3 regions of the Spiroplasma mirum ATCC 29335 genome follow, and region 1 is predicted to be linked to each of the others. Evidence: riboswitches for the same ligand, from Rfam matches in the RefSeq annotation. Region 1 holds a riboswitch; each other region holds the start of a gene.
The links. Region 1 has a riboswitch for cobalamin ahead of nrdD (anaerobic ribonucleoside-triphosphate reductase). Riboswitches for the same ligand answer to the same signal wherever they lie in the genome.

Region 1 (10,497 bases):
CCCAATGGGACAACCGTAGCAGTGATTTTTCAAAATAAATATCGCTTGCCATTAACAAATGAAAAAGTTATTTCCCCACTCTTATCCAGTTACTGCCACTCTGTTAGGAACAAGTGTTAACGAAATTTTAGTTAATTATCATTTTGTTTTTTATAATTTTTATCCGTTAGACAAGCAACTTTTAACAAGGAAAGTCTTAACAAGTATAACAGTTATTCTCTTATCCAAAGAACAGTTTATTAAATAACATTCTCAAAAACTAATAACAGAAAAACTATTAGAACAGTTAAATTTTCCGCGGGCAATTATTCCCAATTTATTAAAAATTTTACATAGTAATTTTTTAACAACTTTCCAGATAAAAAGTAACTTACAAAATTATTTGGGGCCGTAGTTATAAAAAATACTATAATATTTTATTATTGTTTGTAGTAATTTAATGTTATTAAAACTAAGAAAATTTTAACAGTAATGGTTTTTAATTGTTATTAATTTTATTATTACTAAGTTAATCATTATTAATAATTTATATTATTTATTATCGTTACCATTAAGTTTCTTGATTTTGTTAGGATGTTGGCAAAAAAAATTTTGATATATTTTTTTGATAGGGATTGTTGTTATTAGTCATTTAATGATTATTAAATTTAGTTATAGACCACCCTTACATAAAACATTAATGTGTTACTTTTTCTCTTAAATAAATTATTAATGTCCATTTTTCCATGACGGAGAACTTGAATCTTAACTTGCGGATTGCATTTTTCTATTTGTATTTAATAAATTTTAATCTGACAACCTTAAAGGCGGTCATTGTTTTATTTGTAACTTTGTTCAACAATAATTTTTGTAAAAAGAAATTTGATCATAATCAACGATGATGTGCTAGTTTTTTATTAACATTAGGAGTTTACCCGTTTGCTTTTTAACAGTTGGTTTTATTTATGGTTTTTCAATTACGCTACTTTTTACTAGTATATGGCGGCAAATAAAACACTTACCTTATTAAAAACAGGTTATTATTCTTAATGCCTTCATTTTTTTAATTGCTAGTGGTTGAAATATTTACTTTAATTTTAGTATTATTTTTACGAGCATGTTATTTAATATTATCTTAACGCCCCATTTATGGCAATTATTTTTTTAGCTAATTTTATAATTGTTTTTATTAAACCATTACATTTTTTCTATTCCTGGTTTTATTTTATCTTATGGCATTATTCTTTGGTATTATTAAAAATTAACTTTAAATGGAATCTTGGCACCCTTAATTTTGTTTTTATTTGTTGTTATTATTTAATTTTTCTGTTGGCTTGTTACTATATTAAGTGGCTTAAAAAAAATATTAATTATTTTATTCATTATTTTAATTGGAATCATGCTTTCATTTAATTTTTTGAGTAAACCAGCGGTTTCTTTAACAATGTTAAATGTTGGAAATGGTCAAACAATTATTATGGAAGATAAATGACATTCAAAAGTTATTGCTTTTGATTTGGGCTGGGCGCCGGAACAGGATTCTCACCAACTATGGTCAGTGATTATTTACGATGAAAAGGAATCAATTAAATTAGTAAGGTTTTTATTTCCCATCATCACCAGGATTATAACAATAATCTGAGCGATGTCCAAAAGAAACTATGGGTTTTTAACTTTTAAATAATAATTTAACAGAGAAAAAATATCAAATTGACGATTTTACCCTGCAGATTTTGCACCGTAATGAAAATGCTTATAATGAAAATAATAATAGTTTAGTTATTCTGATAACAGTTAAAAATCAATATTTTTTGTTGATGGGAGATGCTAGTAAAACAATTGAAGATAAGTTATTAAATTTTGCCTGGCCCCCAATTGATTTATTGCAGGTTAGTTATCATGGTTTAAGCACTGCTTTTAGTGAAGAATTTATTAGTAAAATTAAACCTAAAACTTGTTTTATTTCAGCGACCCATGACTACCAGCAAAATTTTCCGACTGCTAAAACGCTTGCCACATTAAATAAATATCATTGTCAAATTTATCAAACTAATATTTCTCATAATTTAGTTTATAATATTAATGAAAGAGCAAAAAGTTATCTAACAACTTTTTAACATATTAATGAAAGGAAAGGCACATGTTTTTAATATACGGTGAAGATAGTTTTTTGATAAAAACTCAAAAAAATAAGATTTTGGCTAAAATTAATCTTAATGATGAATATGAAGTTGAAGAATATAGTTATTTGGAATCACCATTATTAGATATTATTAATGATGCTAATACTGTTGCAATGTTTTCAGATAAAAGAATTATTGTTATTAATGATTGTTTTTTCTTAACTGAAGAAAAAATTAAGGCAAAAGTAGATAATAAAAAATATTTGCCTAATTTATTAGAATATTTAGAAAATCCCAATCCTAATACTTATTTAATATTTATCTGTCCTGTTAATAATATTAGTAATCGGCTAAAAATCACTAAAAAAATGTTGGCTTTAACTAGTGTTTTAAAAGCAATCAACTTATCATACCCCGAGTTATTCAAATTTGTTAATGATTTTATTGCTAAACATCATGCTACCATTTCTCAACACGGAGTTGAAAAAATTATTGAATATTTACCAAATAATTTATATATTATTCAAAATGAATTGCAAAAATTAATCCTGGTTGACTCTCATATTACAGAAGAGATTATTGAAAATAATATTACTAAGTATTTAGATACGGACATCTTTAAGTTAGTTGATTATTTATTATATAATGATTTAAATAATTTTTTAATTAATTACCATTATTTACAAGAACGGGGGTTAAATAATATTGCATTATTGGCCTTAATTGCTAATAGTGTTATTTTAACGCGCGATATCATTATTTTATCGGCCACTAAAAAAACATATTCTGATATTGCTAGTACTTTAAAAATTCATCCGTATCGAATTAAAAAAATTTCTGAGTGTTTAAATAAATTTAATATAGAAAAAGCAAATAAAATTATTATAAAATTATTTGAAATTGATTATAAAATAAAAAAAGGTATAATAAATGAAGACATTAGTAGTGATTTATTTTTAATTAATTTATTTGATTTAAATGAATAGACTATAATGAAAAGATGTTATGGAGATGGTTCAAAAAAAATGAAAGAAAATAAATTATATACCTACATTGCTTATGCTTTATATAATACATTTAAAGACGATAACATTAAAGCACAAATTATTGTTAATTCTGAGTTTAAAGCGTTAGTAATCAAACAAATTTGTTCTTTATTAACTTTAGAAAAAGAATTTGATGCATCATTTAACGATGAAAAATATACCGTGGCATTTGCGCAAGCGTTAGCCAATGTGACAAATGAATCAGCCACAATTGAAAAAATTGATGGGACAACTTTCAATCAATTAGATGAAGACTATGTTGAATATATTAAATATATTTGTGATAATTTTAAAGTTAAAAAAGACTATATTACGCAGGAAAATGTTGTTACCATTGATGCCATTGACAAAATTGCTGATTTTGTTGATGAAAAAGCAATTGATAATGCTCGTGATCAGATGAATAAAAAAGCGGCTAAAGGATTGGAAAAAGAACAGCAGCAAGATTCTGCCCAAAGTACCGGACCGATGATGGGGACTGGAATGGGAATGAATGCTTTTGATCCAAGCAAACTAGACATGGGCCAAATGATGCAACAGATGGCTAATATGCCAATTCATCCCCGTTTAGATCCGCGTTTTTATCCTTACCGCACAAAACCTAAATTTATGCCATTATTTAAAAAGATTGTGGCGGGATTAGTAATTCTTGCTGCTGTTGGTTTAATTATTTTATGATTATTAGGGTCATTTCTTGGAATTATAATTGATACAAATGTAATTGTTTATAAGTGAAACGGTTCTGTCATTATTGTTGGTGGTGGCGCTGACGCGGGCATTCATGTTGGGAATAATAATTTTGTGGGACCATTTCCATTTTCTTCCAAGTTAAAATTAGCGTTGACTGGCGCTGGTTCAATGAGTTTATTTAGTGGACTATTACCAATTATTCCTGCAATTTTCATGGGCTATGAATTATTAGGAGCAAAGCGTTTTAAAAGAGATAATTATACTGTTAAAATGCTAACAGTCGGAATTAGTGTTATTATTTTATTATATTCTTCTCTTTCATTAATTAGTATTTTGTTACATAATTACGTTAGCAATATTGTTAATGGACTAGGAGTTCCCAAAAGTGGTATTAATGTTGGTGATTCAAGTTTATTTGGTGGAATCCTAACACCCGATTCTGACCTGCAACAAACGTTAAATAATATTATCAATGAAATTAATAATAGTTCTTCATACAAATTAATTTATGCATTTAGTATTATCTTTATGATTGTGGGATTAGTTGCTTCAATTGCGACCATTGCCCTAATGATTGTTGCACCTAAACTTGACCGTAATAAATTAGTCCGAGCTAATGAAGAATACCAAAAAGCAGTTAACGCCGCAATGCATGGCAAAAAATATATAATAGATCCTTCTTTATTTGACGAAGAATTTAGAGAAGATAATCCGTTTAATTCCTTTGGAAATAAGGATGAAAATAAGAATAATAACCAAGATGATGAAGATAATTAAAGTTCTAATTATCTTTTTAAATTAAAAAATAGTAACTACTTTCATAGCTACTATTTTTTATTTAACACCAGCCTAATTATTTCCTAAAATTAATTTACACGGATCATTAATTTACTTTTTATTCTCGCTGCTTTATTAGCATGATAAATCCCTTTAGTTACAGCTTTGTCAATTAATGAAACAGCATTGTTTACTAAATCATTAGCATTTTCTTGTTTTTCTGCAATTGCTAAATTAGCTTTTTTAATTGCTGTTTTAATTGAAGATTTAAATGATTTATTAGCTAAATTAGCTTTTTCATTTTTTTTTGATTCTTTTAACTTGTGATTTGATATTTGCCATTAATATTTATTCCTTTCATTTACTTAGACACAAAGGAATTATAGCAAATAGATATATGCGTGTAAATATAAAAACTTAGTTTTTTAGAGAATTTATAATTTTTAGGGTAATAATTATTTTTCTAAATTATGAAACTTATTGTTTTTTTATTGTTTAGTTAATTAAGATATTAGCAGGGAAAGTTAAAAACTTATTAACTTTATTTATAACAATTGTAATAACTATATTATTTTATTTCCCTAAAATTTTTAAAAGAAAGGAAAATAAAGGAATGGAAAAGTTATTAGCAATTTTTGGCGCTGTTGGTTTAACAGCAACCGGAGCAATCAGTATTATTGCTTGCCATAAAGAAGAAGCCACAACAACAAGACTTACAGAAGAAGCACAAAACGCTATTAATAGTTACAGTTACATTACATTTACTTTTGTTAGTAATTTATTTACTAAAGATGGTGCTGGTACTTATTTATTAGTTCAGAATGGTCAAGGAACATTATCATTAATGCCTGATAATATCATTGGTATGAATTTGAGCAAAATTAATGGTGTTGACATACCAATGAGTATCTTATCTGCTATGGGTATGGGTAATTTAGTGAGTTTTATAAATAGTCTTAATTTATTAGACAACGGAATAGAAAATATATGAAAACAAAGACACATATATAAGAGAGGTTTTCCCTGATGATTACTATTTATAAAATTAAGGAAGCACGACATAGAATCAATGATTATATTAATTCTGATAATATAATTCATGATCTTACATTATCAAAAATGCTTAATATGGAAATATATTTAAAAGTAGAGAATTTACAGCGAACAGGAAGTTTTAAAATTCGAGGAAGTTTAAAAAAGATACTTTCTTTAAATGAAACCGAACGTGCTAAAGGGTTTATTGCTGCATCTGCTGGCAATCATCCTCAAGGTGTTGCATTGGCATGCTTATTAACAAATACTAAATGTACAATAGTAATGCCAGAAAATGCACCAAAGTCAAAAATTGAGGCAACCAAATTATTATGGTGCAGATATTATTTTATCTGGTTCTAATTTTGATGAGGGCGTTAAAAAATACATTAGAAGTTCAAAAATTACAGCAATTAACATTTGTACATGCTTTTGATGATGAAGATGTTATTAGTGGGCAAGGTACTATTGGATTAGAATTAATTGAACAAATCCAAGGTTTATATACAATAATTGTTCCCGTTGGTGGAGGCGGTTTAATTTTAGGCATTGCTATTGCTGCAAAAACATTAAATCTAGAAATTAAAATTATTGGTGTTGAAGTTGAAAATGTACCATCTTTAACAAAAGCCTTTCAATTTGGTAAATCAATTGAAGTTGAACCTAGTAAAACAATTGCTGATGGTATTAATGTTCAAAAAATTGGTTTAATTACTTTTGAGATATGTAAACAGTATGTTGCTGAAATTGTTACTGTTTCAGAGAAAAGAGGGTAAAGGAAACAATTTAGTTCTTATTGGCAAAAGATAAAATTTTAGCAGAAGGTGCTGACGCTTCAGCTTATGCAGTAGTACTATATAAAGAAATTAAATTAATTCAAAATACTAATGTAGCAATCATTATGTTGGTAGGAAATATTGATTTATCTAAATTGAATGAAATTTTAAATGAAAATATAAATTAACTTTAGTAGTTTATTTTTTTAATTTAAAAATGAAAAATTTTGATTTATTTATAATATAGTTTAAGTATGAAAGATATTGATCTTTCAAAAATTAAATAAAATAAATGTGGTTTTTAATTAGGGAATTGTGTTAAAAGCACAAGCTGTACCAGCAACTGTAGAACTGACGAAAGCTGTAATATGTAATAACCACTGAGAAAATTTCTTGATAAGGGCAGTAAGTAAGATGAAGTAAAGCCAGTAGACCTACAATGTTTTTGAAATTTGATTACTTCTGGAATAAAGTAATCCTGTAATTTATTTAATTTTTGTATTTTTTACAAAAATGAAAAATAATAAATTATTGAATTTTATTAATAAAGATAACAAAAATAATATTAGTTATTTTTGTTTATTTAAAGTACTTAAATAATAACTAAAATAGAAACGGGGAAAAGTGGGAATGAAATTAAATGATAAAAAGTTTTTATATAATAAATAAACTGATGGGGGATCTACTTCAACAATAAGTAGTATTAGTTAGTAACTCGTTTGCTATTTTTACTAAAGAAAATCCTTTAAATTCATATAATAATGATTTATTAAAAAGAAGAAATGATGAAAATTGTTAATGTTGAAAAAAATGATTCAACTTATGAAAATGATAATATGTCAGCAGATACACCAGCCGGTCAAATGATGAATATGGCTGCAACAGCTGCCAAAGAATATGCTTTACGCTTTTTATTAAGTAAAGAATATCGTGATGCTCATCAAAATGAGGATATTCATATTCATGATTTAGATTATTATCCATCAAAAACCACAACTTGTGTGCAATATGATTTAAAAGATATTTTTTGCTAATGGTTTTTGAACAAAAAATGGAATGGTCCGCGAACCACAAACTATTTAGTCGTATGCGACACTATCAGCAATTGTTTTTCAATCACACCAAAATAAACAACATGGTAGTCAAGAAATTCCGGCTTTTGATTATTTTTTAGCTCTTGGTGTTTTAAAATCATTTCGTAAAAATTTAGTTAAACAATTAGAATTTATTTTAAAATTAAATAATTTAGAAAATTAAAAAAATTGACAAGCACTAATCCAAGAAAAATTTAATACTATTGATTTACATCTTAACGAAGAAGTACAACTTGAAATTAGTAAATTATTAGATTTAAATATAAACCAAGTTAAAATTGCATTTTAGGAAGCATATCTTACAACAGAAAAAGAAACTTTTCAAGCAATGGAAGGATTTATTTATAATTTAAACACAATGCATTTCATGAGGAAAAACCAAGTTGTTTTTTTTCATCAATAAATTATGGAACCGATACTTCTTCCGAAGGAAGAATGATGATTCGCCAAGTATTATTAGCAACTCAAAAAGGACTTGGAAAAAATAAAACACCAATTTCCCAATTTAAATTTTTAAAGTTAAGGAAGGAATCTTTTACTCTGAAGAAGATTTTAATTTAGCAATTAATAATTGAAAACAAGCTAAACAGGAAATGCTAAATTATAAAACTAAAAACTTTGATTTATTAATTCTTGCTTGTCAAACAAATTCAACCCGATTATTTCCTAACTTTGTTTTTTAGATACACCATTTAATAAGCACGAAAATTGAAATCCTGCTGATCCAAATAATTATTTAAATGAAGTTGCCACGATGGGTTGTCGCACAAGAACATTTGAAAATATTAATGGGTATAAAACACCAGTTGGTCGTGGTAATATTTCTTTTACCGCTATGAACTTATCTCGTTTAGCCATTGAAGCGGTAAAAGAAGTTAAAGAAGAAAATTTATCATATGATGATTTTTTAAAAAAAGTAAGTGCCTCATTGTATGAAAACATCATAAGGACATATCAAAAGATGAATATCTGGTAAATATGATTAACCAGGGTAGTTTAACAATTGGTTTTATTGGTGGACACAATGCCATGAAAATGATTTTTGGGGAAGGCCATAGTGAATTAGAAGCAGCATATGATTTGTTATACCAAGCAGTATTAACAATGAACGAGATTGCTAATCAATATAAACAAAAATATAAATTTAAACTATTCAGTTATTGCCACTCCGGCCGAAGGATTACCTGGGCGTTTTACTAGAATGGATGTTAAAAAATACGAAATTATTTCTGGTGTTAATGATAGTAATTATTATATTAATTCATTCCATGTTGATGTTAAACAAAATATTAGTATTTTTGAAAAAATAAAAAAGAAGTACCATTCCACGCAATTACATTAGATGGACATATTAGTTATGTTGAATTGGATGGAGCTATGAAATATAAAATTCCTGTTATTTTAAAAATACTTAAATGTATCTTTGATAATAATATTGGTTATGGATCAATTAATCACCCCGTTGATGTTTGTTTAGAATGTCAATTTTCAGGAATTATTCCTCAGGCATATGATAAATGTCAAAGCAATAATATCCGTCGCATTCGTCAAATTACTGGTTATTTAACTGGTGATTTAAATAGTTGAAATTCAGCGAAAAGATCAGAAGAACATGATCGGGTTAAACATGGAATTAACGAAAATAAATAACTTTAACATTAAAGTTTTAAAAATTTATCCTGAAACAACTAGTGATGGCCTTGGGTTATGTTATAGTATTTATTTAGTAGCGGGTTGCCGGCATGCTTGTTTTGGTTGCCACAATGTCAGAAGTTGAAATCATAATAATGGCCAACTTCTAGATGATAAATATCTTGCTGAAATTATTGACCAAATTAATGCTAATTCGTTATTGGAGGGTGTTACGTTATCGGGAGAGGTGATCCGTTTTTATGACTCCCTATTTTTAAGACAATTGTTAGAATATTTTAAAAAATATACTAACAAAAATATTTGATGTTATACAGGCTATACGTATGAACAAATTATAAACAAACCAGAGTTAAATGCGTGTTTAAAATATATTGATGTCTTAATTGATGCGTGGTTCGTTTTAGAATTAAGAGATATTTTACTTCCTTTTAAAGATAGCAGTAACCAGCGAACAATTTATTTAAAAAATTGTAAACTTGATTTTATTGATAATTATTTGGAAATTATTAAATCAAGTATTTTTATTTTTAAAGGAATTCTTTTTTTATTAGTTAAATTATTTATGAGAAATTAATAAAAAACGAGGATTATTAATGAATAAACTACTAGCAATTATTGCAACCAGCATTTTTTTAATATTAACCCCACTTTCTTTCGTCCTTGAACAGACAGTTAATGGTCAAGTTTCGAACATCCTGAATAATGAAACTAATAATCTATAAAATAAAAACAATTTAAAAATATATTTATCAGGTGTAACTTATACTAAAACTTTAAATCAAACCGAATTAAATAGTAAACAAAAAACTTATTTTAATGCTAGTTCAGCTGTCACTATTTTAGATTTAGATAACTATGGATTAACAAAAAAAAACAGTTTCTTGATTTAGTACCAACAGTTAATTTTTCACTTGCCAAAAATAAAATTGTTATTAATAATCATAAGGTTAAAGGTAAAGAAAACTTTAATTATATATTAGATATTGCTAATAATTTTGATCTTGCCAAAAAAAGTACTGCAGTTCGTGGAAATTCTTCTATTGATGATTATAGAAAATTAGCATTATATTATTTATGATTTTCATTATATTAAGAAAATAATAAAATAAAATTAAGAATGGAGTATTTATATAAAAAAAATCATTATTAAATCCTAGTGAATTAAATGTAACATTTAATTTAAAATTTAAATATATGAAATTAATACCCTCTGAATTTTATTTTAAAAAATTCAATAAAATAATAATGTCAAAATTTCCTCATATAGTTGACTTTGATAAGAGAGAAGGCACTATTACAAATGATGAATTTAAAAGTAAAATAAAAA
Region 2 (10,497 bases), 250 kb from region 1:
AGATGATAAAGTTTTTATGCATAAATATCGGGAATTATCAACCAAATTAAATATTTTTAAAGTAAAACTAATTTTTGAAGAAATTATTAAATTTTACAAACTTAAAAATAAGGATAATCCTGAGGATTTAGTTAATAAAACAATTAAATTTCTAAATTCATATTTTGCTGAACAATTTGATAACTTAAAAATTATTGTCAAAGATTCTGAAAATGAATTATCAGAAAAGGGGAGCAATGTTTTTATCTTGGTTATCCATATATTGAAGGATTTTTAGAAACAGAAGAAGTTTTTTGGGAACCATTATTATTATGGCCAATTGTGGTTGATAATAATAAGGTTAAACGAGAAAAGACATTAAGAATTGAAACAATCAACGTTATTATTAATCCCATGATTAAACTTCGTCAGTTAGCAGCGCACAAAATTAATTTAGACTTAGTTAATTTTGATCCGCTGGACGATGAAGAGGATGTTAATAAAATTGAAAAAGCGCTCATGGAGCTAAGTAAGATTGGGCTTACTTTTAAAAATAATAACCCAACTGTTGTTAACCAAACGAGCATTATTACCAATTTTTCGTTATCATTAAAAGCTTATAATAAAGAACAAGCAGCCAGTGAGTTAAAAAATAAATATAATTTTAATGAAAGTGCCATTTTATGTTGTGCTGCTTTTATTGGGATTTATAAAACAACTAATACGGTCTTATTTACTGATTATAATAAAATTTTAGAGAATACTAATTTAGGGGAATTAAATGATTTATTTTTTTAAATTTTAAATGAATATTAAGATTAAAAAGAAAAACGGATTGAATTTGAAAAAAGTTTTCGTGAACAAGATGTCATTGCAATTAGTGAGTTAGATTTTTATCAAAAACTAGCAATTAAAAAAGCAATGAATTCAAATTTAATTATTGAAGGACCACCGGGAACAGGAAAATCACAAACAATTACTAACCTAATTGTTAATTAAATTTACCGCGGTGATAATGTTTTATTATGTGCGGAGAAAAAACAGCCTTAAAAATTGTTTATAATAACATGAAAAAATTTCAAAAATATTTTTTATTTATTGATGATATGAATAACAAAAGTTTTGTTTTTTCACAAATTAAAGCCGCCATTGATAGTTTTTTAAATACCGTGGTTAGTGAAAAACAAAAGATTAGTGATGATGAAATGGATTATTATTTTGATAAATTCCGTGAATATCGTCAGCTAATTGAAGAAGAAAAAACCCAAAATTATACGCTGTATAAAAATGATTTAAAAGATATTAATAATTACTTAGATCCTAATTATTATGAACATTTAAATCAATATGCAATCTTTTCGTTAGTCTTAGAAAGTTTTACCGAAGATGTGGAAAAGATTTATGTTAACTTAGATGATATTATTAAAATTAAGGAATTTAAGCAAAAGTTTGCTGTCTTAATTGAACAGCATTATAAAAAAATTAATTTCTTAAAATTAAGCAAGTTATTAATCAAAATAAAAGATAAAAAATTAGATTATTTAATCTATAACATGCTAGCAAGGGTGAAATTATTAAATAATTACATGATGGTAATATTTTGACTATTGGTTTCACACAAAAAATTTTGCAATTAAATGATAATGGGACAATTAAAATGGAAGTTTCTAAAATAATAGAATCATTTGCTGGTATTTTTTTTAGAGACTTCTGACCATAAATTGTTTATTTCACTAATTACTAATGATTTTAAAGAGATTTATGTGTATCAATTAAATAATGCGTAATTTATTTAAATTTAAAAAATAAAATAACACTTGCATTTTTGGCAAGTTCTTCTTATTATTAAGATAACAACTTAAAAAAGCAAATTTTGGATATTACAGGAATTAGGTGCAAGTCCTAGGCTGTTCCAGCAACTGTAATGCTGATGAACACTATAAAAATCCATTGAGATAAAGATCTTGAGAAGGAATAGTAAGTAAAACGAAGCTAAGCCAGTAGACCGATCTAAAAATTTACAAAACAATTATCAGCATGATAATTATTATCCCTGGGGTTTTGATAATTAATTGTTTACTAGTAGTTAAAAATTAAGGTTAATCTTCTAACCAAAACCTACTAATTAATAATTATTCAAAACGCTCCAAAAGCGTTTTTTTAGTTTTTAAGAACTCATAAGTAAAGGAGAACAATATGAATAAAACTAATAAAAAGAATTGAATAATGTGGTTAATAGCTGCCTTAGCTAGTATTATTTTTAGCGCTTCGGTAATCTTAAACATTACTTATTTACCAAAATATTTTGCGTTAAAAAATCGGGTTGATAATACTTTAAAAATAAAAATTAATGCCTATGATGCTACGAAATCTAACCGTGAGATTTTGTTTAGTTCAAACTATGAATCAACAATGTTAACATTAGGAGATTTAATGCAGAATTATCGCGATAGTTTTTCGGTTATTGCCAGTGGTTCACTGGGGCATTGGCTAGAAGGAATTAATACTAACAAAGGATGAATTAAAAAAACACCCCATGATAGTGAATATTGAACAATTACCAGTCCAACAAATTCAAAATGTAAGGGGAATACTGATCCTAAAAGTAATATTCCTGATATTTGTGAAGTTGGGATTGATGATTTATTCTTAAAAAATAATGATGTTTTTAATTTAATGTTAGTTATACAATAAAATTATGAAAAATTTTTGAGGTAAACTAAAAACAAAATTTTTGTTCCATAAGCGTTCTTATACTATTAAAACTTTAATTCAAATTTGCTTAATTCCAATTTATGCTGCTTTAGTTTTTACGTTAAAAGAGGCAATGGCTTTTTTACCGAACATTGAACCAGTGACATTATTAATTTTATTTGCTGGTGTTTATTTTCCTTTTTTTATGAGTTTTAGTATTAGTTTAATTTTTTGTTTTCTTGATGGTTTATATTGGGGTTTTAATTTAAGTTGGTGTTTACCATACTTAATTATTTGACCACTCTTAGCGGTTATTGGGCGAGTTTGCCGTCCTGTAATTCTAAAATGATGGTGAACTTTTGTCATTATTGCCGGTATTTTTGGGCTATTATTTGGTTTTGTCTTTGCAGTTATTAACTGACTTTTAGTTGTTATCATTGGTAATCAAATTAACGGGGGACAAAGTTTTGTCTTAATTGCCTGATGATTAAACGGATTATCTTATGATGGCATTCACTGTGCTGGGAATATTATGATGGCAGGGGTTTTATTTTACCCTTTAACAAGACTATGAGTTAACCATCTCCAGTATTATTTATTTTATGAAGATGATAAACGAATTATTTCTTATAATATTTTTTTCAAAAAATCCAAGCAAAATTAGAGACTACTTCATCATTTGAAATAAAACCATTAGAACCATTAATTGAAGATAAAAAAACACAAGATAGGTAGTTACATTTAAGAATGAAAAATTTACTAACAATAATGTCAAGTTTAACATTAATTACTACCCCAATTATTTCCCACTTGGGAAATATCCAAAATGGAACACACCAGGAGTTATTAACTCCGACAGTTGATAATTATTATCAAATTGATGCTAATTAGGATTTTAGTTCAGCCACCCCCACCCCAGCAATAATGAAACAGTTTTACTATTAATGCTTATGTTGACTGATTGCAATGAGATTTGGCGAAGACCCAACAAACCTTAGCAACAATTACTACTAAAATTGATAAAACATTATTACAAGATGATAATACTTTAGTGAATCTAATGAATTACCTAAACAATTATTATCCAACAATTACTTCTGGTATTAAAGTACCCTTTAAAATTAAACCTGAGGTAACCCAATATGGGCGAATATTAGAAGGAATTTATGATTGGGATAAATCAGTTCAGGATTATTTAACTGGTTGAAAAGAATCATATTGATCATTAAATATTCCCACTAATCCATTCTGTGCTGATCAACCAAATAATTATTGTACAAGAGGAATTAATGGTTTAGAATTGCAGCAAAATGATACATTTGATTTGTATTTTGTCTGTCTAGCTTAAAAAAGCATTTATAAAATGCTTTTTTTAAATATGAAATTTTAACTGAATTTTTAATTTTATCTTTAAACTTTAATAAATTTATCTTATTAAAAAAAGTTTATTTTCATAAAAATGAAAACTATTGCTTTTTTTAATAAAGTTATGTGAGACTAGTAGAACTGTGAATTGATATAAGGTGACTAATCTCAAAAAGGGTATGTAAAAACATTGAGGGTAAAACAAATATTTTTTAGTTTTGTAATTTTGAAAACTAAAATAGGAAGGAAACATATAGATGAGGAAATTATTTTTATTTTTGGGGGCAATTTGTTTGGGTTCTTCAGTAACTACTAATATTATAGCTTGTAAAGGTTCACAACATCATAGTTCAGAAGAACAGCAAGTTAATTTTGAAGAACTTTTAGTAAAATTACAGAAACAAGTTGTAAATTCTTTTAAATAGTAGTAATTTTAACCAAAATATTACTGAAATTATTGATAAAGGGCAAACTAGTGATCAGGAAAAATACCCTAATAAAGTTAGAGAATCTTCAGCCGATAAAATGTTTAGTATTTTCCCTGATTTAAAAGTCCAAAAAACAGGAGATGCTTTAGTTTATTGGTTTTGAACAATTATAGGATTAAAAAATAACCCTGGTGATTTAAGTGATATTATTGATACGATTACGAATCCTGGGCATTTTGAAGATAATGTTTCGGATGTTATTAAAGATTTACCAGAAGATCAAAAAAATGAAGTTGTTGATAATTTAATTGGTCCGGTAATTGATAAGATTAAAGAAGAAACTGATAAATTAGCAGTTGCCACAATTAACTGAAGTAATATTAATGGGGAAGTTAGCAAATGAAAAAAATAGTAACCCGAGGAAAAAATTTAGTGGAACTGCAGTGCAAGAAATAATGAATGATACTTCAAAAACTTATGTTTATTTCCCTGGTTTAAAATCATCAGTCGAAGCTAATACCAATGATTTAACCCCAACCATTACTGATGGTAATAAATTATATAATATGTTAAAAAACCTTTATACCTTGGGAAAAATTGCCCCCCCCGGGGAGCGGAACAATTAAAAACATTTAATGCTATTATTGGAAAATATGTTTTAGGAATGACAATTGTTAATCCTGGGAATTAAGATCCTAATTATCAAAATTATGTCCAATTTAGTCAGTGGTTTTAAAAGGAGATTTTTTAAATGGTTAATAATGTAAATAATTCTCAACAACAAATAAGAAGTAATAATGCTCCGGTTTCCGTAGCGCCAATAATAAGAAACCAACCAATGATGGGTTGTTTTAAAAGTGGTATCATTATTTCGTATTAGCATCTTTTATTCTTGTTTTTTTCTTAATGTTTCGTTTAGTTGGTATTGTGTTGAATATTTTAGATAAAACAATGAATATTAATTAAAATTTAAAAACAGTTTTTTAGCAGCTAGTATCTGTTATTTAGTGATTGTTATTATTGAAATTCCGGTGGTTATTTTAAATGAGCGTTTTCTAAATGGGAAAGATCTTCATAAATATTTAATTGCTATTATTGATATTTTATTTGTGGGGAATGTTGGCGGGATAGTTATTTTATTTGGTAATTATAATAATAATCAAAATAATACCCAACAAACTCGTTAGAATTTATTATTTTTATTGAATTTAATATTTTTTTAGATATAATTAACTATGGTTGTTTCAGTTTCAACCGCTCTTTGACTTTTAAGTACCAAAAGGATATGAAACACTTATCTACTTACTAGGCGAGTATAAACTGGAGGTGTAAAAATGTTTGCAATTATCAAAACTGGTGGAAAACAGATTAAAGTTTCACAAGGTGATGAAATTTTTGTTGAAATGTTAGAAGGAAATGAAGGCGACAATGTTAACTTTAATGAAGTTCTAATGATTGATGGCAAAGTAGGAACTCCTTTCTTAAAAGGAGCTAGTGTCACAGGAACTATTTTAAAACAAGGAAAACAAAAGAAAATCATTGTTTTTAAATATAAACCTAAGAAAAATAAACATACAAAAGCTGGTCATCGTCAACCTTATACAAAAATTAAAATTGAAGATATTGCTTTAGCAAGAACTGCAAAAAAAGAAGCTAATACAAGTGCTGGAAAATCAGAAACGACATTCCAAGTAAAGCCAGAAGCTAAACCAGCAGTGACAGCAGAAGTCAAAGAAAGTGCTCTGAAAGCAGCACCAGCTAGTTCAGCAGCAAAACCAGAAACAGCTGTGCCAAAAGCAGGAAGTACTACAAAAACTGCTTCAACAGCAAAAGCAACTTCGACAAAAACTAGCACTGCTAAATCAACAACAGCAAAAGCAACTTCGACAACAAAAACATCAACATTAAAAGCAGCACCAGCGAAAAAAACAGATGAATCTGCTAAATAATTTATGATTAAAATAAATTTTTATAAAACTGAAAACATAATAAGTAAAGTTGAAATATTTGGTCATGCCAATGCTGGTGAGGTTGAAAAAGACTTAGTTTGTGCCGCAATCACTGGGATTGCTAGTGGTGGTTTAAACGCTATTGACCAACTTGAAAATGATACATGTGACTTTACCATTAACGAAGGGTTAATAATTATTAAGGTTGTTAAAAATATTCATAATTTACAAGTTATTTTAAATACCTTATATTATCAATTATTAACAATTTATCAACAGTATCAAAACTATATTAGTTTTAAGGAGGTGTCATAGTAATGATGAAATTCTTATTAGGATTACAATTATTTGCTTCGAAAAAAGGAGTTGGGTCGACTAAAAATGGTCGTGATTCACACTCAAAAAGATTAGGAGCAAAAAAAGCTGATGGTCAAACAACAAGATCGGGATCAATCATTTATCGTCAACGTGGAACTAAAATTCATCCCGGAGTTAATGTTTGTCGCGGTGGTGATGATACTTTATTTGCATTAATTGACGGAACTGTTAAATATGAACGCTTTGGGAAAAATAAAACTAAAGTTTCAGTATATGACCAAAGATAAGTAAATAAAACAAATAAAAAATAAGGATAATTCAATCCTTATTTTTTTTATCTCGTTTCAGAATCTGAATTAGTTTCTTGAGAGGCTTTATCAAGTAAACTATTAAGTTTTGCCTCGTTTTCTTGTTTTAAAATTGCAAGTTTTTCTTGTTTAGCTACTTTTTCATTGCGTTTTTGCTGAAAAAGTTTATCAATCATAGCAATTAAATTCTGAATAATCTTTTTAATTGTTGTTTGTCGTTGTTAAGCATTTAGTTCTGGATCATGTATTACTTTCTCCAATTCCGCATCACTTTTTTTTAATTTCTGCTTCAATCTCTTAATTGACCGTTTTTAACTGCTCATTAATTTGGTAAAATAAAATTTCTTGGATATTATTAAAAACTTCTTTAATTTAAAAATCTTTTTCCTCCTCATTTAAACTTGAATCATTTAATATATTACTAATTTCAATATTACTGGTTTCTAAAATTTCTTGTTTTATATCTTCACTTAACATGTTATCTTCTTATTTCTATTAAAAAAAGCCACGAGTAAAAAAATAAATTTATTACTGATGGCATTTTACATACTCTTTATTAAATTAAAATTTACAAGTTTGTGAATAATTATTTGTGTGACCTAATTTAATTATAACAAAACCCTGCCATAGTTATTGAAGAAAATGATGACTTTTTAACTAGATTTTGATAATTTTTGAATATTTTTAATAACTATTATTATTTTTTTATATTTGTTATAATACCTTTATGATAAAAACAATGAAAGGATTTGATAGTTAGTGTTTTACCAAAAGGAGACCTGAAAAGACTGACATGTTTATTATAAATTATTCTTTGGTGGCTTAATTGGTGCTGTTTGTTTATACGGGTGAATTAGTCCATTAGTTAATGGTATTACAGTTCCCTCAAATACTGCTTGAAGTGATGAAGCTTCTCAGAATTTTATGAAAGATAAGGGTGATTTTACTTTTAATTATTTCAGTTTTTTCACCATTCAAACTAACATTCTAGTATGGGTTTGGTTATTAGCCGCAGGTTTATTTCCAAAATATGAGGGAAAAAACAAATGGTTAGGTTATAACATGACCTTAGCAATTACCGTTTATATTTCAATTACGTTTTTAATTTATAACGCAATGTTATTACCATCTGGGCAACCTACTAATGCGGTGGGGTGGTTCTTAACTGTTATTGAACATATGGTTTGTCCAATTGCAATGATTGTCTATTTCTTATTTATGATGCCGAAGAATGAAATTACTCCGAATTGTCAGTATTGAAATAAACAAGTATGAAAATTATATTTTTACCCAATTTTATGAGGAATCTTTAACATGATTAGGGGAGAATTCCGTTGACAAGCCGGGAAAGCATATCCTTATCAATATTTCTTCTTAAACGTTCATAAACCATTTGCTGGATTACCAGGTGCGGTATGGTTTGTCATTACCATCATTATTATTGCTGGTTTAGTTTTTGGATTAGCAACATTATATAACACAATTTGTTATAAATTAGGACAGGTAAAACCTAAAAAATAATATAAAAAACCTCTTAGCAAGGTTTTTTTAATTTTTAATAAATTACACCCTAAATTAGCTATTAACAAAGCGTTGCCTTTATAGAATAAATAAAATTATTTACCCTTTACACTTATTCTAAAAAAAGTCAATGGTTTTATAAAAAAATATTCCATTACATAATTTAACCAGTTTTTCTTAAATTAATATGATAAAATATAACTAAGTTACAGTGGTTGTTTATTATTCAACATTTTTTATTCTGGTTAGCATTGTCGCTAATTTTAAACTTAAATTATAATTTTATGTTATTTACCGCTAATATTAATTGAAAAAATATTGGTATTTTAGTTGCAATAAGTGCAAGTTTCTATGCAACTATCTTTTTTATTCCTGCCTCATGGATTACAGGACTTTTAAACCGCCGATTTTGGTTTTGGTTATCATATCTTAGTATTATAATAGGAATAATTGTGGCGTTAAGTGTTCTTCACCAGCAAGTAACTTTTATTATTTGTGCATTATTATTTGGAATTGCTATTGCATCAAATTCAATCTAATACCTATGTTTTAATGAAGTTTATTTATACCGTAGTAATTCCTTTTTAACCTTTTCGTTATTATTTCCGATGGTGATTATTGCTAATTTTAGTGGTGATAATTTATTAAATTTTGTGAAAAGTATTGCCCTAAATCCAGTCCTAGATTATTATCTTGTGTTTAGTTTAATGTTAATTTTTACGATTGTTTCTTTTGGGTTATGTTTTAACTTAAAAGAACAAAAAGCATACCAGGATGCTTTTAATGTTGGACCCTTAAAATTAGCCAAAAATTTTTCATGATGAAAGGTGGTCGGAATTTTAGTAATTTTATTTTTTGTGGGATTAATTTGGGAATTTTACCAGTGTGATTTTTACAATTTCTTATTAGCCCAACAAACTTGGAAAACCTATCATGACCTTAAGTTGATTGGAATTTACCAGTGGTGCAAGATGGTAGTTTTAATCTTAATAATCTTTATTTGATGGTGATGATCATCTTGATGGTTTGTCTGGCTATCGCATTATTATTAGTGCTTTTTGTATTCTTTGCCATTAAACATTTGAGTGGTGAGTATTTTAGCCGGGAAAACCATAACTTTGATTGTCGAGTTTTAGCGGGAGAAATTAAACCTTCGGACCATCTTCCGGGGTGACATTAAGCCAATGAATAAAACCCTGATCATTAAATTAAAAAAATTAACTTTTTTTCGCTTTTTGGGAATTAGTGATATAATATAGTAAGTTGTTAAATAATTTACATTAGTTTCATTTACATATAATTCTAAATGTATATAGCTAGCGATTGGGCAAGATTTCCATAGCAATTTTATTATTTTGACAGCTATATCAATAAAGGAGAACGAAATGAATTTTAATAAATTAAATTTAAAACAAGAATTGCATCGCGCAATTTTAAAAACGGGTTATGTGAAAGCTACGGAAATTCAACAAAAAGCAATTCCAGTTGCCATTGATAATTATGACATTATTGGAAAATCACATACCGGAACTGGCAAAACAGCAGCGTTTGTTTTACCAATCTTACATAATTTAGATGTTAACTTAAAAAAACCACAAGCAATAATATTATGTCCAACCCGCGAATTAGCAACCCAAGTGCTAGATCAGGTTCGTAAATACGCGTTATTTTTACACGGCGTAAATGCTACATTATTATGTGGAGGATCACAAATAAAAAGTCAAATTTATGCTTTAAAAAAAGCAAATGTGGTGGTTGGAACACCAGGGCGGATTGCAGATCATCTTCATCGTCACACTTTACGCTTAAATAATATCAAAACAATTGTTCTAGATGAAGCCGATGAAATGCTAAAAATGGGCTTTAAAAAAGATATTGATTTAGTTTTTAATAATGCCCCTCAAAATTACCAAACCTTATTATTTTCAGCAACAA
Region 3 (10,497 bases), 560 kb from region 1:
TGATTTAAAAAATTAAAAGTAAACTTCGCAGTTGAAATTTTAGTGACCGGAATTTTATATTTAAGTGCAAAATTAGTGATATAAAATAGTGATAAGGGGGATGAAATGATAAAAAATAACCGATTAGTGATTAGTATTTTTATCATGCCAATTAACTGCTTTATTAACTGTTAGGAACCGCGAAATTAAAAGTCCAGACGTTTACATTCAATAAAGTAAGTGTTACTAAGGTTAAACTGTTTGAAATTACCAGTATAATATTGAGTACCATTCATCACCATTGTAAATTCATCAATATAGTCTTTAATTTCATTTAACAAGTGAGATAAAAAGAAGACTGTTTTACCCCGTAATGTTAATGCTTTTAAATATTTAATTATTTTTTCCCGGTTTTCAACATCTAATCCCGCTTCAGGTTCATCTAAGATTAAAATTTCGGGATCATGGATAATTCCCTGAATAATCATCACCCGCTTTTTCATACCTGAAGAAAAAGAATTAACATCTCTATGACGAGAATCTCAAATTTTTAGTGATTTCATTAAATATTCTAAACGATAGTATAAATACTTACCATTAACCCCATTCATTGGCTTTACCAAAGTTTTTTAAAAAACTCCAGGCACTAATATTTTCAGGAAAAGTAATATACTCGGGAACATATCCAATCTTTTCTTTAGCAGCAATGCTGCCAGCTTTTTTCCTTCAATAGTAATTTAATTGACCCTTTATAACCTTTTAACCCCCCAATAAGGGATTTAATTAGCACTGTTTTCCCACTCCCAGAAGCGCCCAAAATAGTATGTAATTTACCTTGGGTTACAACAAAATTAAAGGGTCCAATTTTATTCTTTCGAAATTTTCGAATAAAATTTTTTACTATAATTACTGGTTGGTCTCTAAGCATAATGGCATTTGTCATTGGTAGTTTTAAATTATTTTGTTTCTCCATAAAGTCACCCCCTCTTTGTAAACGACATTATACTATATTTTTTCGTTGTAAAATTATTATTGACATAATAATTAAAATTGCGGCTAAAATTAAGTAAATATTCCGTATTAAAATAATATTCAAATAAAACTGATAATTAAGATCAATTTTATTATTGGTATTTATTGTTAAAGGAAAATCTTGATAATTCATTAACAAGTTTTTTTGACTGTCAAAATCAATATGGCTATTTTCTAACAAAGCAAAACTTACTGGTAAATAAGAAAGTGAACTTGTTCAAATTTGATTTCAATGTTCAATAACATTTAATTTTGAAATTAAACTATAATTCTATGATAATGCAAGATATTTTTTTAATCCAGCCTATTCTTGGGTCACATTTTTAAAATTTAAACTAATATTATTACTAATATTCATAATTAACGAATAAGGAATTCCTCCGATTAAAAACAAACTACAAAAAATTACCACAATTATTAGGACTGCTTGAGAATTTAAAAATGTGGAAATAAAAATAATTCCACTGGATGCGAAGTAACTTAACATTAAAGAATAAACTAATAATTTTAAAATTAAAGAATTATATAATTGGAAATAAACTTCATTTTTAGTAATTGCTTGGCTTAAAAACCAACTAAAAATGTGGCTAACATATTAATTACTAAAAAAATAAAAATCATTAGCCAAATTGATATATATTTAAGTAGAAAAATAGTAAAGCGAGAATATGGTTTTGATAAAATTAATAAGTAAGTACCGTTTGAAAATTCTTGACTAAATATTTTTGCTACAATTAATAAAATAAAGAGTAGCAAAAATATATTATTAAATATTAAAACTCCATACTGAAAATTAACCATAAAGCTTTCAACATTAGCCGATGATAAGAATAACATTAATCCTATTCCAATAAATAATGCTATTGATAATCCTAATAATACTCAAATAATAATTGAAGTATGAATTCTATACTGTCAAAATTATTAATATTTTTTTACCTTTTGTTTAAAAATTAAAAAGAATAAAAAAAATACCCAACAAGTAAGATAAAAAAACTAAATGATCTTTTATGTAAACTTGTTGGATGCCAAGATAAATAATATTTACTACAATATTTTGTAGTATATTATTTAAAATTGTTTGAATAATTTTATAATTAATTCTGTCGACATATAAGTGTTTTCATAAGCATAAACATTGAACATAGTTGAATCACTTTAGTAGTGTTTGTTCTTGTTCCACACCTGAACCAATAACATAATTTAGTTTCATCCCAACATATGTAAACGCTGTTCCTGGTGTATCATTTCTTACAAATGTCATACGAGTAGCTTTAAAATCTGGAGTTTTCATTAATTTTTCTACACTCTCTACAAAAGTATAATAGATACTTCCGTGAGCACCGAAAGTTCCATTTTTATACGAATAGTAAAAATTTGCTATTTTTCATTCTGTAATATGATTTTCATTAATAAACTTAACTGCCTCATTAATATTATCAACAGATCTTGAGGATAAATATGTGTACCTGTCCCTGGCGGTAACATACTTTCAAAACTAGTAAATGATTTTATTTCGGTTACCATATTATTATTAATATTATTTGATATTGTTGGTAATACGGCTGATGGTACTAAAGCAGCAATACTTAATAAAGATAAAATTATTTTCATAATTATGTCCCTCTTTCTAAACATTTTATTCCCACCCAAATAAATCCCAACTCATAAATACATATTTTTAAATATTAAAATAATTTTATTTATTATTTAATTTTGAATATAAAATCTTATTATAATTTACTTAATCTTTATTTATTTTCTTAAAATAATTTTAGATGTTATTTATTATTCACCTTTATTCATAAATAATTTCTAAATTAAAATATATTTATAAAATTATATTTTAATTTTACAACAAAAAAAGAATAGTTTCTACTATCCTTTGCTTACTTTAAACTTTCTTTAGGGTGCAATTGGATTAATCTTATATATTAATCTAAATTTTAATTGTGAATACTTATAATTTAAATTATTACCCCTACTAAAAATTTCCTTATATCCTATTATTTAGAACTTATTTTAATAAGTTAAAGTAATCATTAAAAAAATTAGAATAAAATATTTAATCATCAATTTTTAACACAGCCATAAAAGCTTCTTGTGGGACTTCCAATGTTCCAATTGCTTTCATCCGTTTTTTCCCTTCTTTTTGTTTTTCTAGCAGTTTTTTCTTACGGGAAATATCCCCCCCGTAACATTTTGCTAAGACATTTTTTCGTAAGGCTTTAATATCTTCGCGGGCAATAATCTTATTATTAATTGCGGCTTGAATTGGGACTTCAAAATTCTGACGAGGAATAATTTCTTTAAGTTTGGCACATAATAATTTTCCCCGGTGGTAGACAAAATCCCCGTGAACAATAGTTGATAACGCATCAATTACTTCGCCATTTAAGAGAATATCCATTTTTACTAGTTTGCTAGTTTGGTAGCCATCAAATTCATAATCAAATGAGGCGTAACCCTTACTAATTGATTTTAACCGGTCAAAAAAATCAAAGACAATTTCATTTAATGGCATTTGGTAAATTAAAATCCGGCGGGTATCATCAATATATTCTAAGTTTTGATAAATTCCCCGTTTGTGCTGACATAATTCCATTAACGGACCAATATAAGTGTCAGGAGTCATAATCGTTGTTCGCACATATGGTTCTTGAATATAATCAATTTTTTGAACCGGGGGCAGTTTACTTGGATTATCAATTTTAATCATTTCTTTATTTATTAAGTAAACATGGTAAATTACCGATGGTGCGGTGGCAACTAATTCTAAATTGTATTCTCGTTCTAAGCGTTCTTGAATAACATCCATGTGTAATAATCCTAAAAAAACCACAACGAAAACCAAATCCTAATGCTTGTGATGTTTCTGGTTCATATACTAGGGAAGCATCTGATACTTGAATTTTTTCTAACGCTTCTTTTAAATCTTTATACTTTGCAGAATCAATTGGATATAATCCACAAAAGACCATTGGGTTTAGTTTTTTATAACCTAATAATGGTTCCTGGGCAGGATTAGCAACACTAGTAATGGTATCCCCCACATTAATATCTTTAATAGTTTTAATACTAGCAGCAATTCAACCTACTTCTCCCGCTTCTAACTGGTCTTTTTTAACTTCTTTTGGCGTTTTAATTCCCACTTCGGTAACATCATAAACCGCATTGGTACTCATTAACTTAATTTTTTCCCGCACTTTAATAATTCCTTGCTTTACCCGAACTGAAAGCATTACCCCTCGGTACTTATCATAATAAGAATCAAAGATTAAAGCGCACAGTGGTTTATTATCATCCGCATCAATTGGGGCAGGAATATATTTAACAATTGCTTCTAACACTTGGTCAATATTAACTCCTGTTTTCGCACTAATTAAGGGCGCTTGCTCGGCAGGAATTCCAATTATTTTTTTAATTTCAGCTTTTACCCGTTCAGGATCAGCAGATGGTAAATCAATTTTATTAATAACTGGAATAATTTCTAAATTATTATCAATTGCTAAATAAACATTTGCTAAGGTTTGGGCTTCAATTCCCTGGGCCGCATCAACTACTAATAACGCTCCTTCACAAGCAGCTAAACTCCGGGATACTTCGTAAGTAAAATCAACATGACCGGGAGTATCAATTAAATGAAAAATATACTTTTCACCATTTTTAGCATGGTATGTTAGTTGGACTGAATTTAATTTAATTGTAATTCCACGTTCACGCTCTAAATCCATCGAATCTAATAACTGGTTTTGCATTTCCCGCTTTTCCACGGTACCAGTTAATTCTAAAATCCGATCAGCTAAAGTTGATTTTCCGTGGTCAATATGGGCAATAATACAAAAATTGCGAATATGTGATTTTTTCATTAATTAACTTCCTTCTTTTTACATTAATCTTTTAATCTCTAATAATTATAAAGGATAAATTGCATAAATAACATTAAAATAAAAAAATCACGCTTGTGATTTTTTACTTTTATTTTCTAATTTTTAACGCTTCAATAATAGCTTTATAACGTTCAAAATCTTTGTTTGCTAAATATGATAACAAGTGTTTTCTTTGCGCAACATTTTTTAACAAACTACGACGTGAAGTAATATCTTTTTTATGTGTTTGTAAATGTTCTGTTGCGTTATTAATTTCTTGGGTTAGAATTGCAATTTGCACTTCTGGTAGCCCCGTATCATTTTTATTTCTGCCGTATTTTGATACAATTTCAGCTTTTTGTTCTTTAGTCAACATTACGTAATATTCTCCCTTCATTTAATGGTTTATTTAATGTCAAATCAAAGTAATTAACAAAGGGTGATGTTAATAACAACGAAATAACAACCTTATTAATCATAACGGATTATCAAATGAAACTCAATAAAAATTAAAGAAAAAACATAACTAATTACCTCAACTATAATTATTAAACTAACTTAATTAAAATATTATTCTTATAATATTGGATTTTTTCCTATTTAATCAATTTTAATATTTTTTACATTATTTTTTCCTAAAAATTATTATATTACACAAGCGTCACATTCATAATTTTCACTATCTGCTAATACTTCTTGGCGGACACGGACATAATAAATTGATGAACATCCTTGTTTAAAAGCTCTAATATATGCTTTATTTAAATCACGGGTCGTAGAGGTATCGGTCATGAATAATGTTAATGAAATTGCTTGGTCAACATGCTGTTGGGCGACGGCAGCAATATCAATAATTGGGTTTGGTCCGACTTCATAAGCTCCTAAAGCGTAATAGCCCATATTATCAAAATTAATTTGGTAAGCAGGTACATATACCCGTCCTAATTTTCCTTCCTTGCGAACTTCAACGGGAGCAACCACAGGTTGTAAACTTGGAGTACATGATGATAGATAACTAATCGAACCAGTTGGTGCTACGGCCATTAAATGAGAGTTAGCCATCCCCGTGCTTTTAATTTGTTCACATAACGTAATTCAATCTTGTTGGGTTGGAATTATAATATTATATTTGGCAAATAATGCTTTAACTTTATCAGTTTGAGGTTGGTAGTGATCTGGTGCACACTTGGTATATTTATCAAAATATGAACCATCGGCAAATTTAGATTCATCAAAGTTCTTAAAAACACCAACCCGCTGAGCCAGTTGATTTGATGCTTTAAAAGCATGGTAGGCCATCACATAGAAAAAGATATTCGTAAAATCAACTGCTTCGGGAGAATTATAAAAAATATGATTAGTTGCTAAAAAACCATGGAGGTTCATTGCTCCCAAACCAACCGCATGATTTTTTTGGTTACCATATTCAATTGAAGGAGCACTTGCAATATTACTGTTACGTGATACATGGTCTAATGCTTTAATTGCTTGATAAATTGCTTCAGAAAAATTGCTTCCACTTTCCATCATTTTGGCAATATTAACACTCCCTAAATTACAACAAATGTCTTCCCCCATTTTCTTAAAACTAAGATCTTCATTATATTCACTCGGAGTACTTACCTGAACAATTTCACTACATAAGTTACTCATCACAATTCGGCCAGGATGCGCATTCCGATTATTAACTGTGTCGTCAAACAATAAATATGGATAACCACTTTCGAAATGTAATTCCGCAATTGTTTGAAATAATTTTCGTGCATCAATAAAGGTTTTTTTAATGTCCAGATTATTTAACATATTATAGTATTCTTTAGTAATGGCAATATCACTCATCGGTTTTCCATAAACTTTTTGAATATCATACGGACTAAACAACGCCATTTTTTCATTATTTTTTGCTAATTCAAATGTAATGTCAGGAATCACAACCCCCAATGATAAGGATTTAATTCGAATTTTTTCATCGGCATTTTCTCGTTTCGTATCTAAAAATAACATAATATCAGGATGATGAACATTTAAATATACTGCACCAGCTCCTTGACGTTGACCTAATTGATTAGCATATGAAAAGGAGTCTTCCAAAATTTTCATAACCGGAATAACCCCCGTGGCTTGGTTAGCAATATTTTTAATTGGTGCTCCAAATTCACGAAGGTTAGTTAAACATAAGGCTACACCCCCACCGCGTTTTGATAATTGTAAAGAAGTTGAAATTGCACGACAAATTGATTCCATATTATCTTCAACTCTTAATAAGTAACACGAGATGTATTCTCCTCGTTGTTTTTTTCCCGCGTTTAAAAAAGTCGGAGTTGCTGGTTGAAAGCGCCCTAACATCATTTCTTTTAGGATTGCTTGGGCGGCATGAAAATCACCATCCCCAAAAAATAATGCATTCATTACCACCCGATCTTCATAAGTTTCTAAATATTGCTGATTATCAAAAGTTTTTAAAGCATAGGAGTTAAAAAATTTTAACGCTCCCATAAAACTAGGAAAGTGATGATGATAACTTTTGGCAAGAGTTGTTAATTTTTCAATTTCTTCGATTTGATATTTATTAATAATTGTTTCATCATAGTATTGTTCGGCTACTAAGTAGGTGATGCGCTCTTTAATATCATCAAATTTTTTAAGATTTGGTAACACATGGTGGTTTAAATAACTTTCAGCCGCTAACACGTCAAATTGAAAATTATCTTTTCCCCGTTCAAATATTTTTGATTTTGCATTCAAAGCAATGTATTCTTCATTATCTACATTATTTGTTAACAGAGAAACTTTATTTGTCTTCATAAATTCTATTCCTTTCAAAAATCACTTAATATTTTTTTGATGGTTTGAACATCATGTGGAGTTCCTAGTAATTCAAATTGGTATAATAATGGAACCTGTAATTTTTTGGAAAGAATTGGTCCAGCCACCGCAAAGGTGTCACCAAAATTAGTATTTCCAGAAGCAATCACCCCGCGGCAAAACTGGCGATTTTGGTTGTTATTTAAAAATTTGATTACTTGTTTAGGAACTGCTCCTTTATAATCATTGCCACCACCCCCATATGTGGGGCAAATCAAAACATAATCTTTCGCAACTAAGATTTCTTCTGATAAATCATAGGGAATACGTGTATTTTTAATATTTAGTTTTTGGATAAAGCGGTGCGTATTATTTGATGTTGAGGAAAAATAAACAACATACATTTCACCCGTTGGTTTGGTAACTGATTGGTTGGAAACTCTAATAACATCCTCATGCATAATTATTCATCAAATCTAAAATTCTCAATCTTCGTCTTCAGTTTCTTCAGTAATCCCCATTACATAAGAAGAACCATTTCCAGAAAAGAAATCATGGTTTTCATCTGCGCGGGCTGATAACTGAGTGAAAATCTCGGGGGCAATTCTAGTTTCTTCCTCACTAAAAGGTGATTCATAACCTAAATTTTGTAAAAACTTCCCAGCATTATATAAACTAAAGCGAATTGCATCTTCAGCTAACCCAAAACCTTCATAAAGTTCATGTAAATATTTTTTTTCTAAAATAATTAACTCATTTAGTAAATCAAAAACAAATTGTTTCATTTCTTCCTGCTGAGCTGGGGGTAATTTAGCAACTTTTTGTTGGTATTTATAACCACTATAATAGTTATGAATAACTTTGTCTCTTAAAATTAATCGGATAATATCCGAAGTATTTGGGAGCTTACCACGGGCCGATAAATAAAATGGTAAATAAAATCCTCCATATAGTAAAAATCCTGGCATTAAAGCAGCCGCAACTTTTGATTTTAACGGATCATCACCAACATAATATGGAATTAACGCTTGGGCACGTTCTTGTAAACTTTTTGTGTTGATAACTCATTCATGGGCTTCTTCAATTTGCTCACTTAAACATAAAGTTGAAAAAATAGTTCCATATGATCGCGCATGAACAGCAACCATAAAAGCAAAGTTTGTATAAATAACTTGTTCATGGTCGGTCAATGAGTTAGGAATTTGGGCAACATCCCCAACCGTTGCTTGGATTGTATCTAATAATGTTAAACCAGTAAATGTGCGGGTAATTAATTGTTGTCATTCCGGATTTAAAGTACGTCATGATGTTAAATCATTAGAAACTGGGATTTTTTCTGGTAACCAAAAATTTTGGGTAATTCTGGTTCATACTTCTAAATCTTTATCATCATTAATGACATTTCAGTTAACTGACCGCATTTTCCCCTGAAAATTAGCTTGGGCATATTCAAGGGGTGAAAGTGATGCTTGATAATATTTATTTTTTTGTGCTGCCATAATTGCTCCTTTCAAAGATATTTTTAATTAATTAGCGTTACTAAAATAAACCCAAAAGTAATCTGGATTTTTTAATTATTCAACAATATTAATTCCCGTTCAATGCTAGATGGGATTTGTTAATAAATTATGGAAAGTTAACAAAAAACTTGTAATAATCCCTAAAACAAGTTTTCCTTGACAACTAAAAAGCATTCACTTCATTAGGGAAAGGAGTACAAATATTTTTAAATTATTTAAAAGTAATCAAAAAAAAGCATTAGCAAGATTATCAAAGATTACAAAATAATTTTGTTATTTCATTCCCAGGAATAACATAATTTTAGTGAGATAACAGACTGGTTTCCTGGCTTAGCATCATTTTACTAGTTACCCTTCTCAAAGTTTCCTTTAATGGCTATGTAACGTTCATCCGCATCACAGTTGCTGGGACAGCAAGAGAATCTAACTCTTTTCCCAAACATCTATTATTCCAAAGCTATTTAGTTGTAAACATATCTTACTATATTATTTTTAATTTGTAAAATAATAAAAAAGAATAATAATTATTCTTTTTTATCCTTAATTATAAAGGTTTTTTGTATTCATTTGTATTTGTTGAAGAAAATTCATATGAGTCAAGACGAGATATCTTTCCTATTTTAAGTTTTTTTCCGCATTAATTTTTTTCGTAATAATAGTTTCTTTTTTTTAATTTTGTTACTACTAATTCACCATCATTAATTTCTTGCTTTTATTTTTCTTGAATTTTGTGAATGGTCTTCAAATAATTATCTATTATATTAATTTTTGGTTAAAAACTTGACCATAATTATTAGCAGTTATAAATCTTAATAAACAGCTTTGAGCATTTAAAGCATTTCACAAAAAACTTTCAAATTCACCAGTATCACTAAAAATAACATCAGTTATTTTAAGTTCTTTTTTTTGATACTTACTTTTACTTAAAATTTGTTGCTTACTGCTTCTTGCAAATAACATTCCGTTTGCAAATTTGAAGAGTCTTCTAATTTTTTCTTTATAGAATTTTCATAATAATTCTCGTGCTTTATATTCATTGTAACGAATTTGGCCTTGAATATTATAAACTTTTTGATAATTTGTAAAAGTTTTTAAAGCATCTGTTCAATTTAAATAAGCACTTTTATCATTCCACTGATAAACTGTTATTGGTTTCTCATAAGATGCTGATAATACATCTCGTGATAATTCTCCACTACCATTAATGGTAAAATTACCTGGATTTTGGATTGTATTAACAGTTGCAATTGGGATTTTATTTTTAATATATAACGATTTAATTGTTCTCTAGT

Region 2: it holds a riboswitch for cobalamin, as region 1 does, so the genes downstream of both, P344_RS01895 (hypothetical protein) here and nrdD (anaerobic ribonucleoside-triphosphate reductase) in region 1, are expected to answer to the same signal.
Region 3: it holds a riboswitch for cobalamin, as region 1 does, so the genes downstream of both, nrdF (class 1b ribonucleoside-diphosphate reductase subunit beta) here and nrdD (anaerobic ribonucleoside-triphosphate reductase) in region 1, are expected to answer to the same signal.

What each region holds. Positions count from the first base shown of each region.
Region 1 is NZ_CP006720.1:129,315-139,811, forward strand. It holds gene P344_RS06465 (hypothetical protein) at 59-247, shown strand; gene P344_RS00610 (hypothetical protein) at 1,424-1,663, shown strand; gene P344_RS00615 (ComEC/Rec2 family competence protein) at 1,713-2,096, shown strand; gene holA (DNA polymerase III subunit delta) at 2,120-3,088, shown strand; gene P344_RS00625 (hypothetical protein) at 3,128-4,615, shown strand; partial or broken gene rpsT (30S ribosomal protein S20) at 4,705-4,957, opposite strand; gene P344_RS00635 (lipoprotein) at 5,229-5,711, shown strand; gene P344_RS07735 (pyridoxal-phosphate dependent enzyme) at 5,735-6,010, shown strand; gene P344_RS07740 (pyridoxal-phosphate dependent enzyme) at 6,016-6,423, shown strand; gene P344_RS06470 (hypothetical protein) at 6,444-6,611, shown strand; cobalamin riboswitch at 6,731-6,859, shown strand; gene nrdD (anaerobic ribonucleoside-triphosphate reductase) at 7,206-7,457, shown strand; gene nrdD (anaerobic ribonucleoside-triphosphate reductase) at 8,254-8,493, shown strand; gene nrdD (anaerobic ribonucleoside-triphosphate reductase) at 8,496-8,717, shown strand; partial or broken gene nrdD (anaerobic ribonucleoside-triphosphate reductase) at 8,632-9,167, shown strand; gene nrdG (anaerobic ribonucleoside-triphosphate reductase activating protein) at 9,145-9,744, shown strand.
Region 2 is NZ_CP006720.1:376,507-387,003, forward strand. It holds gene P344_RS01880 (hypothetical protein) at 1-277, shown strand, start outside; gene P344_RS01885 (hypothetical protein) at 322-777, shown strand; gene P344_RS08055 (AAA domain-containing protein) at 865-978, shown strand; gene P344_RS01890 (hypothetical protein) at 1,005-1,616, shown strand; cobalamin riboswitch at 1,838-2,007, shown strand; gene P344_RS01895 (hypothetical protein) at 2,176-2,673, shown strand; gene P344_RS01900 (hypothetical protein) at 2,678-3,337, shown strand; gene P344_RS06615 (hypothetical protein) at 3,421-3,564, shown strand; gene P344_RS01905 (hypothetical protein) at 3,647-4,021, shown strand; gene P344_RS06620 (hypothetical protein) at 4,296-4,463, shown strand; gene P344_RS01910 (hypothetical protein) at 4,564-4,878, shown strand; gene P344_RS01915 (hypothetical protein) at 4,850-5,092, shown strand; gene P344_RS07800 (hypothetical protein) at 5,218-5,346, shown strand; gene P344_RS01920 (hypothetical protein) at 5,474-5,653, shown strand; partial or broken gene rplU (50S ribosomal protein L21) at 5,801-6,091, shown strand; gene P344_RS01930 (ribosomal-processing cysteine protease Prp) at 6,419-6,730, shown strand; gene rpmA (50S ribosomal protein L27) at 6,736-7,020, shown strand; gene P344_RS06625 (hypothetical protein) at 7,068-7,217, opposite strand; gene P344_RS01940 (Pr6Pr family membrane protein) at 7,801-8,562, shown strand; gene P344_RS05970 (hypothetical protein) at 9,171-9,614, shown strand; gene P344_RS01950 (DEAD/DEAH box helicase) at 9,948-10,497, shown strand, end outside.
Region 3 is NZ_CP006720.1:701,596-712,092, forward strand. It holds gene P344_RS07475 (ATP-binding cassette domain-containing protein) at 186-602, opposite strand; gene P344_RS07480 (ATP-binding cassette domain-containing protein) at 677-952, opposite strand; gene P344_RS07485 (hypothetical protein) at 1,316-1,498, opposite strand; gene P344_RS07490 (ABC transporter permease) at 1,576-1,917, opposite strand; gene P344_RS03520 (hypothetical protein) at 2,392-2,625, opposite strand; partial or broken gene lepA (translation elongation factor 4) at 3,077-4,880, opposite strand; gene rpsO (30S ribosomal protein S15) at 4,990-5,256, opposite strand; gene nrdE (class 1b ribonucleoside-diphosphate reductase subunit alpha) at 5,526-7,685, opposite strand; gene nrdI (class Ib ribonucleoside-diphosphate reductase assembly flavoprotein NrdI) at 7,691-8,146, opposite strand; gene nrdF (class 1b ribonucleoside-diphosphate reductase subunit beta) at 8,162-9,184, opposite strand; cobalamin riboswitch at 9,504-9,667, opposite strand; gene P344_RS03550 (hypothetical protein) at 9,962-10,165, opposite strand.